DNA from 3 places in the Citricoccus muralis genome. Region 1 is predicted to be linked to each of the others. Evidence: riboswitches for the same ligand, from Rfam matches in the RefSeq annotation. Region 1 holds a riboswitch; each other region holds the start of a gene.
What was found. Region 1 has a riboswitch for S-adenosylmethionine ahead of P8192_RS02550 (methionine ABC transporter ATP-binding protein). Riboswitches for the same ligand answer to the same signal wherever they lie in the genome.

Region 1 (3,258 bases):
ACGGCGAGAAGTTCTACGCCACCGGCTCCCTGTTCGCCACCCACACCCGCGTCTCGGCCAGCCTGACCGGACCCGGTGGTGACGTCACCGGTGAACGCTCCTTCGCTGTCGTGCCCACCACGGCGGCCGGGGTGGAGCTCGAGGACGACTGGAACGGCTTCGGCCAGAAGCTCACCGCCACCGGCACCGCCCGCTTCCACGAGGTCGAGGTGGAGCCCCTGGCGGTGCTGCCGCGGCGGATCGGCACGCCGGAAGCGGTCTTCGAGGCCTCGTTCTTCCAGCTGGTGCTGCTCGCCGTGCTGGCCGGCATCGCCCGCGCCGTGCGCGAGGAGACAGCAACCGGGGTGCGCGAACGCAAGCGCACCTTCAACACCGGTCTGGGGCTGCCCTACCGCGAGGATCCGCTGATCCAGGAGGCCACGGGTAACATCGCGGCCACCGCCTTCGCCGTGGAAGCCACCGTGCTGCACGCCGCCGGCACCTTCGACGATGCCCTGGCCGAGGCTGCGCGCACTGGCGCCGACCGCCACGACCACAGCGGAGCGGTGCCCGCCGAGTTCTACACCGCCGAACTGGCCATCCAGCAGGCGCAGATCACCGTGCCGGAGCAGACCATCCGGGTCGCCTCCGAACTCTTCCTCACCGGCGGGGCGTCCAACACCGCTGTCGAGAAGGGGCTGGACCGGCATTGGCGCAACGCCCAGACCGTGGCCACGCACAACCCCATCGTCTTCCGCTCCCGGCAGGTCGGCGACTGGTTCATCAACGGCACCCTGCCGCAAGGGCTGTCCGCTATCGGCGATGCGCCGGCCTCAGCGGCAGCATCCGCACCAACTCAAGAATGACGTCACATAACGTCATCTTCGACGGTTCGTGATCGCTGCAGAGCGTTTGTGAACCGTATGACGAGATGCATGACGCTCGTCATGGTTCGTCATGACACGCGGTTCGTCCCCGTGTTTGAATGGACCGGTAACCATCCAGAGCGACCGAGAGACCTGGCTCGTCGACGTCGCAGCAACCCGCCCCACGAGGCGAAGGTGCTAATGCCAGCAACGATGGAGGATTCTCATGATCTCCCTGCGCCACGTCACCACCACGTTCAAAGGCGGTGACATCACTGCGGTCGACGACGTCAGTCTCGACGTGCGCCGTGGCTCGATCCACGGCATCATCGGCTTCTCGGGGGCCGGCAAATCCACACTGCTGCGCAACATCAACCTCCTGGAGCGCCCCACCTCCGGTGAGGTCTGGGTCGACGGCGAAGAGCTCACCGGGCTCAGCGCGGAACAGCTGCGCCAGCGCCGCCACCAGATTGGCATGATCTTCCAGGGCTTCAACCTGGTGAACAATCACACCGCCGTCGCCAACGTGGAACTGTCGCTGACCTTCGCGGGCGTGACGAACCGGCGTGAGCGTCGTCGTCGGGCCCTGGAGGCACTGGAGCTGGTGGACCTGGCCGACCGGGCCAAGGCCTACCCTGCTCAGCTCTCCGGTGGGCAGAAGCAGCGTGTGGCCATCGCCCGCGCCCTGGCCACCAAGCCGAATGTGTTGCTCTGCGATGAGCCCACCTCCGCACTGGATCCATTCACCACCGCCACGGTGCTTCAGTACCTGGCCGACATCAACGCCCAGCTGGGCATCACCATCGTGGTCGTCACCCACGAGATGGAGGTCATCAAGGCCCTGGCCGACGACGTAACCGTCATGGAATCCGGCGCCATCGTCGAGCAGTTCACCACCGAGCAGCTGCGTTCCGACAGTTTCCGGCCGCACACCGCGATCGGCTCCTACCTGATCTCCGAGGGCATCTCGGTGGATAAGGGCCGCACGGGAACTCTCGAGGTGCCCGCCACGCTGGCCACTCACGAGGACGTCGACGCCGCCTCTGTTACGGCGGACGACGCCGCAACGACGCTGCAGAAGGTGGGGAACTGACATGGAACGCATCATTGAACTGCTTCCCGAATTCACCGCAGCGCTGTTGCAAACCTTCGCCATGATCGGGGTCGCCATCCCGATTGCGGTGCTGCTGGGCACCCCGCTGGGCATCTGGCTCGTCAACCACGCCCCCGGCGGGATTTCACCCTCGCCGCAGCTGCACCGGGTGGTTTCCGCCATCGTCAACGCGGTGCGCTCCTTCCCGTTCCTGATTCTGCTCATCGCGATCATCCCGTTCACCCGGTTCGTGGTGGGCACTACCGTGGGCACCGCGGCGGCTATCGTCCCGTTGACGGTCAACGCCATCCCGTACTTCGCCCGCCTGGTGGAGCAGAACATCAACCAGCTGGGCACCGGGCCCATTGAGGCCGCCCGCGCCATGGGCGCCACCCGCGGCCAGATCATCCGCTCCGTGATGCTCGTGGACGCCCGACCGGCCCTGATCGGTTCGATCACCATCACCACCGTCTCCTTCATTTCCTACTCGGCGATGGTGGGGCTCGTCGGTGGCGGCGGTATCGGCGACTTCGCCATCCGCTACGGCTACTACCGGTACGAAACCGAGGTGATGTTGGTGGCGATCGCGATCATGCTACTGCTGGTGACTGCCGTCCAGGTCATCGGGAACCGGTTGGTGCGCGTCACCGACAAGCGCCTGGCCTGACTCTCCTGGTCCTCGCGGCCACTCCTCAGCTGCACCCGCGCCTGCGCCGGCGCCATGTACCGTCACCGCCGTACCCGCTGCGCACTCTTCGTGGCGCCGAAAAACATCTCAGCGTCCCTGAAAGGACCCCTCTATGTCATCCTCGCCCATCTCCGCTGCCCCGTCTCGCCGTGCACGCGGACTGTCCACCGTCGGACTCAGCCTCGTCGCCGGCCTCGCCCTGACCTCCTGCGGACTGGCCAATGCAGGATCCTCGGTTGACGAAGACCAGACCATTTCGATGATCCTCACGGAATCTGCGCCGTACCAAGAGCCCACCGAAATCGTGAAGGAGAAGCTCGAGGAACAGGGCTGGACCCTGGAGACCACCTACGTCACCGACATCATTCAGCCCAACCAGGCCGTGAGCAATGGCGAGTACGACGTCAACTACTTCCAGCACCTGGCCTACCTCAACCAGTTCAACCAGGACAACGGCACCGCGGTCGAGCCGATCTTCTCGGTCTTCTACGCCCGGGCCGGGGTGTTCTCCCTGACTGTCGACACCCTCGAGGACCTGCCCGACGGCGCCCAGGTCTCCGTGCCCGTGGACACCTCCAACAACGGACGCGCCCTGGCTCTGCTGGCCGACGCCGGAGTCATCGAGGTGGACG
Region 2 (3,258 bases), 110 kb from region 1:
GCGGCTTCCCGGCTCACGGCGGTGGCCGCGATCTGGTCGAACACCGGGGCCAGCTTCTGATGCGCGGCCCGGACTCGGTCGGGCTGTGTTCCCAGCTCACGCGTCGTTGTCATCAGATGCCCTCTGCGAACTGTACCGGCGTCGCAACAGCACCAGCCTCAACGCCCGCTTCACCCGCTTCACCGGCACCCGCCGCAGCCGGATCGGAGTTCCGTGCTGTCGAGTGGTGCGGCGGCAGCACCCCGTTGATCCGGTAGTTCCCCACCGCCTGGGTGCGGTAGATCAGCGGGGTGTGGCTGGCGATGGCGCGCGCGTTGAGCCAGTGCAGGTGCAACTGCTTGGCCGCATCCGTGGCGGAGGCGCCGCCGGCCTCAAAGATCTGCCCGGTGGCATCCAGAATCAACTCCGACACCACCAGCGACGCCTCCGAGAGTGCAATGTTCGCCCGGGCGTGCGCCTCCAGGAACACCGGATCCTCCAGGTCGGTGTGCCCGCGAGTGGCCCGGTACGACTCCTCAACCACCTCGGCCGCCCCGCGCACGATCTGCCGCGCCGATGCCACCTTCGCCGACACCGCCCCGATCACCTGGTGCACCAGCGGATCCTGGGCGGGCGTCTCCGCCGTCGCGTGATCGTAGGTCCGACGCCGCTTCTGCACGAACCGGGTGATCTCGCGCAGTGCTGCCGCACCAATCCCGGCTTGAGTGGCGGTCAGCACGATCCACAGCACCGTGTAGGCCAGCACCCCGGTGGGCACGTTGAACTCCTGCAACCGGTCGGCCTGCACCGGAACCCCGCGGAACGTGGTGGTGCCGGATGCGGTGAGCCGCTGGCCGAACCCGTTCCAGTCATCCACCCGTTGTACCCCGCGGTCATGCGCATCCACGACGACAAACAGCGGGCCCTCGTCCTCGCGCCCGGGACGCGTGGCCGACACCAGCAGGTAGTCGGCGAACAGCGCGCCGGTGGAGTAGAACTTGTCCCCGGAGATCTCCCCGATCTGGCTCGTGCCGGTGGCCACCGCTGACTGCGAGGTGTCGGCGTCGACGTCGGAAAACAGCACCGGCGCCTTGCCTGCCGTCGGCGGCAACTCCACCAGCGCGTTGCCGAAGATCTTGCCCGCGGCCACCTCGGCCAGCCACCATTGAGACACCGAGCCCTGGGACTCGTTCTCGTGCTGTTCGGTGAACATGAAGTGCCCGTGCAGGGCTTGCGGCAGGTTGGAATCCGCCGCAGCAAGCTCGATCAGCAGCTCTGCCAGCTGCTGCAGGCTCGCCCCGATTCCGCCGTACTCCCGACCCAGCCGCACCCGGGTGAACCCGGAATCGCGCAATAACTCGATCGCGTCGAAAGCCAGCTCATGGTCCAGTTCCCGTTGCTGCGCCCCGGCCCGGATCAGGGCGAATACCGGATTGAAGTGCTGGGCCAGCTGCTCGCTGGTGGGCCCGTGCTCGGCGGTGGCTTCTTTCAACTGGGCAAACGTCGACGTCGACATGGGGAGGGTCCTTTCCTACGTACTTGCCCGGGACGGTCGTACCGCGGGCCGAATCCTCACCTGGAGCACCCCACTACGGCGAGAGGGTTGCCGTCCGGTCAGCCAGGGCTTCGCACCGGATCTCGTGATTCTCTGGTCCCGAACCTAGCCGGGCCCGCGCGACGTCGACAACCTTTTCGGCCCAGATCGCGCACGCTGGGACACATTCCGTCACCCTCGCGGCTTCAGCTGTTCCCGGCGTCGCGGCACACACCCTAAGCTGAGACCATGACTTTCTCGGAGATCGCCACCACCGCCGCCGTGTCCGCTTTCAGCCTCGTTGACCCTCGAGATCTCGACGACGAAACCCGCCGCTACTACCAGGCCGGATCGGCCCTCACCTCGGTGCTCGCACTCAGCACCAGCAACCCCACCCTGCGCTCCACGCCGGCCCTGCTACGTTGGGGCATCAAGGCCGGAGCCGACGCCGTCGGCTGGTGGGCCGCCGATGGCCGCTTCGATCACTGGGACACCGCCGTGCACGAATGGATCGAGTCCAAGGGCTCGGAGCACCCACGTTGGTGGATCGCCGCCGGGGCCGCCGCCACCATGGTCGGCACCTTCGCCCTGGACCGCGCGCTCAGCCGCTGGGAATCCCGCGCGGCTTGGGAACGCGAGCTCGAGGAGACCGAGGAAGAAGACCTTTTCGAACCGCTGCATCCGCGCGTCCGCGAGGTGCTGGAGTTACTGGCCCCCGAGGAGCTGATCCAGTCCGAAGACGTCCAGGAACAAATCAATTCAGCCACGCAGCTCGCGTTCGAGCCCACCTATGACAGCGTGGTGTTCCACGTGCCGGAGGAATCGACCCGGCTCGTCCCGTTCCAGCAGACTTGGTGCGTGGCCGGGGTGTTCCAGCGCAATGGGGTGGAGCATGAGATCCGGTTGATGATCAACGACGGACTGCTGGGCGAACTCGTCATTTACGCCGACGACGACGCCGAGGTCGCGTTCTCCAGCCTGAACGAGTGGCCCGCGCCGAGCGAGATCACCCTGATGATCGAGTCCCCCACCCCGGTGTCCTGACTCATTTTCCATAGACGATCATGGCTGCGGACACTCGATGGTGTTCGCAGCCATGACCTAATTTAGAGAAGAAAGTACACCCGGCGGAGCTGTTACAGACTCTCGAGAATTTGTTTGGTTGTGGTCCTCAGTGAATCAGCAAACTGATAGATATCGACCAAACCGTTGATGGGGTGCCTGGTTTCGCGGCGTTCCTCGTCAAAAGTGCCGATGTACTTTTGGGAACGATTGAAGTGGAGCCGCGCTATCGATCGACGGTTATTGTCATCGAGCATGATGGCGAAATAGGACTTGGAGTCCCGGTAGTAGATGCGCTCCGGTGCAACCTCGCTACACACGATCGCCCTGATGATGTGGAACCCTTCCAGCTCTTCAATCGTGGTTTCGATGCCGTCATCCTCAACGACTGCTTCTTGCAGATCCTGATCAACGACTTCTTCGCTGGAAAGATTCTCAGCGAGTGAGGCTCCGCTTTCTACGGACACGGCAGTGTCCCCGAGCGCCGTCTTCAGACGATCGTTGACCTGGTCCCGAAGGAACTGACGCGTCGCTTTGGCGATGAGGCTGGCGAACTGCTCTCGAACCCGTTGTGTGACGGGACCTTCGTAAACCTTCGAGGCAATGAATTTGACCCAATCATCATCCGCTTCATGGAAGAAGTCACCGATGCGCCTCTTGATCGCGCTGATGTATTTGAGCTC
Region 3 (3,258 bases), 560 kb from region 1:
ACATGCAGGTCCGGGCGCAGCTGACCCAGCTGTTCCACCAAGGCGAAGGTCAGATCGGTGTCAAGGTGACGCTCGTGGACCTCGTCGAGCACGATGGCGCCGATTCCGCTGGCTTCCGGGTCCGCGATCAGCCGACGCAGCAGCACCCCGGTCGTCACGAACTCCACCCGCGTGGCAGCCGAAACGTGTCGGTCCCCGCGCACCGTGTAGCCGACCTCGCGGCCCAACTGCGCACCGCTGAGTGAGACGAGACGACGCGCGGCAGCTCGGGCGGCCATCCGGCGCGGTTGCGTGACGACGACGCGGCCCGCCGACACTGCAGCCAGCGCCGGTGGCACCACCGTGGTCTTGCCGCTACCGGGCGGCGCGGAAATCACGACTCGGATGCCCGCCGTTCCGGCACCGGAGTCTGTTCCTGGCGCGGTGAGCTCAGCCTGCTCGGCCAACTCACATCCGGCCAGCCCAGTCAGTTGCGGCACCAGGCGGGCCGCGGGCAGCCCCTGAACGATCCGTTCCCATGGGATCTCCCAGGAATCGGCGGGTTGGTGCGCGGCGGGTGTGTTCGTCATGATCGGTTCCCCGCCCCTCTTTCCTTCAGCACTGTCACCGACCCCGGTGCCCCGCGCGTCGTCGGGTTTGCCGGGTTTGTCGGGTTTGTCGGAAATACGGTATCAACCCCGAACCCGCCCCTGCAGATGACGCCGCGTCTCGCCCGTGACCGCCGGCGAGATGAAACCGGCGGTGCATTCTGGCACAATGACATCCAGGTCACGAGTGTCAGCGACAAGCCCCGGCTAGCTGATCGGCAACCCTCCAACCGCGGTGGGGTGCCCCGGGTGAGGACCAGGCGATCGAGGAACCCCTCGACCGCAAGCGCGGGCCATCGCCGGCCGCCTCTTCGGCCTCGGAGCGGCGATGGTGATGGCCCTGACAGAACAGGAGCCGCCATCATGTCCGCTTCAGCAGACTGGTCGTTCGAGACCCAGCAGATCCACGCCGGGATCACCAACGATCCCACCACGGGAGCCACCCAGCTGCCGATCTACCAGACGACGTCGTTCAGCTTCCCGTCCACCGAATCTGCCGCGGGACGTTTCGCCCTGCAGGAGCTCGGCCCCATCTACACGCGCCTGACCAACCCGACCACCGACTCCGTCGAGAACAAGATCGCCGCGCTCGAGGGTGGGGTGGGCGCGGTATTGCTCTCCTCGGGGCAGTCGGCCACTACCCTGGCGATCCTCAACGTGGCCGGGGCCGGGGACCATATTGTGGTTTCGGCTTCGCTGTACGGCGGCACCCAGAACCTGTTCAAACACACCCTGACCCGACTGGGTATCACCACCACGTTCGTGCAGGATCCGGACGATTTGAACGAGTGGCGTTCGGCCGTTCAGCCGACGACGAAGGCGCTGTTCGGTGAGGTATTGGGCAATCCGCGCGCCGATGTGCTCGACATTGCCGGGGTGGCTCAGGTGGCGCACGACGCCGGGGTGCCGCTCATCGTCGACTCCACCCTGACCACCCCGTACCTGGTGCGACCCTTTGACCACGGGGCCGACGTCGTCGTGCATTCGGCCACCAAGTTCCTGGGCGGGCACGCAGCCGCCCTGGGCGGCGTGATTGTGGACTCCGGCAACTTCGACTGGACCGCCGATCCGGAACGGTTCCCCGGTTTCAATGAACCGGATGAGTCCTACAACGGCATCGTGTTCGGTCGTGATTTCGGGGCCGACGGCGCACTGGGTGCCAACGTCGCGTACATCCTGAAGATCCGCACGCAGCTGCTGCGTGACCTGGGCACGTCGGCCAGCCCGTTCAACGCGTTTATTCTCAACCTCGGATTGGAGACGCTCAGCCTGCGTATGGAACGTCATGTCGCCAACGCCCAACGGGTTGCCGAATATCTTGAGGCTCACCCCCAGGTGCATTCGGTCGCCTACGCCGGTCTGCCGTCGAGCCGGTGGCACGAGCGGGCATCGCAACTGTTGCGGGGTGCCGGTTCCGTGGTGGCATTCGAGATCGACGGCGGAGTGGCAGCCGGGCAGGCTTTCGTGGAGGCGCTGCAGCTCCACCAGCACGTGGCGAACGTCGGCGACACCCGTTCGCTGGTGATTCACCCGGCGTCCACCACCCATTCTCAGCTCACCGAGGATGAGCGGCGCGCCGCCGGGGTGGGCCCGGGGCTGGTGCGACTCTCGGTGGGGCTGGAGCATGTTGACGATATTCTGGCCGATCTCGAGGCCGGATTTACCGCGTCCGGTAGGGCCTGAGGGCCCGAATCGAGAGTGACCAATATCCCAGACCAGACGGCGAAAGAAGCAGGAACACATGACCATCGGAGTGGACCCGATGCCCGGCAGTGACACCAGCAGCACCACCAACACCGCTGACAACAGTGTGGTGGCACTAGACCTGCCGGGCGGACTCCGCTACGCCGATCTCGGCCGCTTCGATTTCGAGACCGGCGGCCGGCTCCCGCAGATCCGGCTGGCCTATGAGACCTGGGGCGAGCTCAACAGTGACGGTAGCAATGCCATCCTGATCGAGCACGCGCTCACCGGTAATTCCCATGTTGCCGCCTCCGACGCCTCGGACGAACCCGGCTGGTGGGAGGGCCTGGTCGGTCCGGGCCGCCCCATCGACACCGAAAAGTGGTTCGTGGTGTCGGCGAACATGCTCGGCGGTTGCGACGGTTCCACCGGTCCTTCGAGTCTCGACGATGACGGTCGGGCCTGGGGGTCGCGCTTCCCGTTTGTCACCATCCGCGACGCCGTGCACGCCGAGGCCCGACTGGCGGATGCCCTTGGAATCCGGGTCTGGCATGCCGTGCTGGGCGGTTCGATGGGCGGCGCCCGGGCTCTGGAATGGGCCGCCACCTATCCGGACCGGGTGCGTGGTTTCGGGGTGTTCGCTGCCGGTGCGCACTCCACCGCCGAACAGATCGCTTTCGCTCAGGCGCAGGTGGAGGCCATCCGGTTGGATCCGAACTTCCACGGCGGTGACTACTACGACGCCGACCAAGTTCCCTCCGGTGGTCTGGGGATCGCCCGTCGTATCGCGCATATCACCTACCGGTCGGAAGCGGAGCTGGAGGCGCGGTTCGGCCGCGCGGCCCAGCCCGGGGAGGACCCTTTCGGTTCGCCGACCCGTCGCAACGGCCGCTACCAGGTCGAGTCGTACCTGGATTACAAGGCGATCAGCTTGGCCAAGCGGTTCGACGCGAACAGCTACCTTGCGCTCACGGAAGCGCTGATGTCA

Region 2: linked by a shared signal. The riboswitch ahead of P8192_RS03120 (monooxygenase) and the one ahead of P8192_RS02550 (methionine ABC transporter ATP-binding protein) in region 1 are both predicted to bind S-adenosylmethionine.
Region 3: linked by a shared signal. The riboswitch ahead of P8192_RS05140 (O-acetylhomoserine aminocarboxypropyltransferase/cysteine synthase family protein) and the one ahead of P8192_RS02550 (methionine ABC transporter ATP-binding protein) in region 1 are both predicted to bind S-adenosylmethionine.

The regions. Positions count from the first base shown of each region.
Region 1 covers NZ_CP121252.1:562,816-566,073, forward strand. Annotated here, with positions in the region: gene P8192_RS02545 (acyl-CoA dehydrogenase family protein) at 1-845, shown strand, start outside; SAM riboswitch class I at 974-1,065, shown strand; gene P8192_RS02550 (methionine ABC transporter ATP-binding protein) at 1,072-1,938, shown strand; gene P8192_RS02555 (methionine ABC transporter permease) at 1,940-2,605, shown strand; gene P8192_RS02560 (MetQ/NlpA family ABC transporter substrate-binding protein) at 2,739-3,258, shown strand, end outside.
Region 2 covers NZ_CP121252.1:675,655-678,912, reverse strand. Annotated here, with positions in the region: gene P8192_RS03125 (acyl-CoA dehydrogenase family protein) at 1-113, opposite strand, end outside; gene P8192_RS03120 (monooxygenase) at 113-1,495, opposite strand; SAM riboswitch class IV at 1,510-1,625, opposite strand; gene P8192_RS03115 (hypothetical protein) at 1,763-2,557, shown strand; gene P8192_RS03110 (type I restriction endonuclease) at 2,650-3,258, opposite strand, start outside.
Region 3 covers NZ_CP121252.1:1,122,235-1,125,492, forward strand. Annotated here, with positions in the region: gene hrpB (ATP-dependent helicase HrpB) at 1-569, opposite strand, end outside; SAM riboswitch class IV at 767-882, shown strand; gene P8192_RS05140 (O-acetylhomoserine aminocarboxypropyltransferase/cysteine synthase family protein) at 951-2,270, shown strand; gene metX (homoserine O-acetyltransferase MetX) at 2,329-3,258, shown strand, end outside.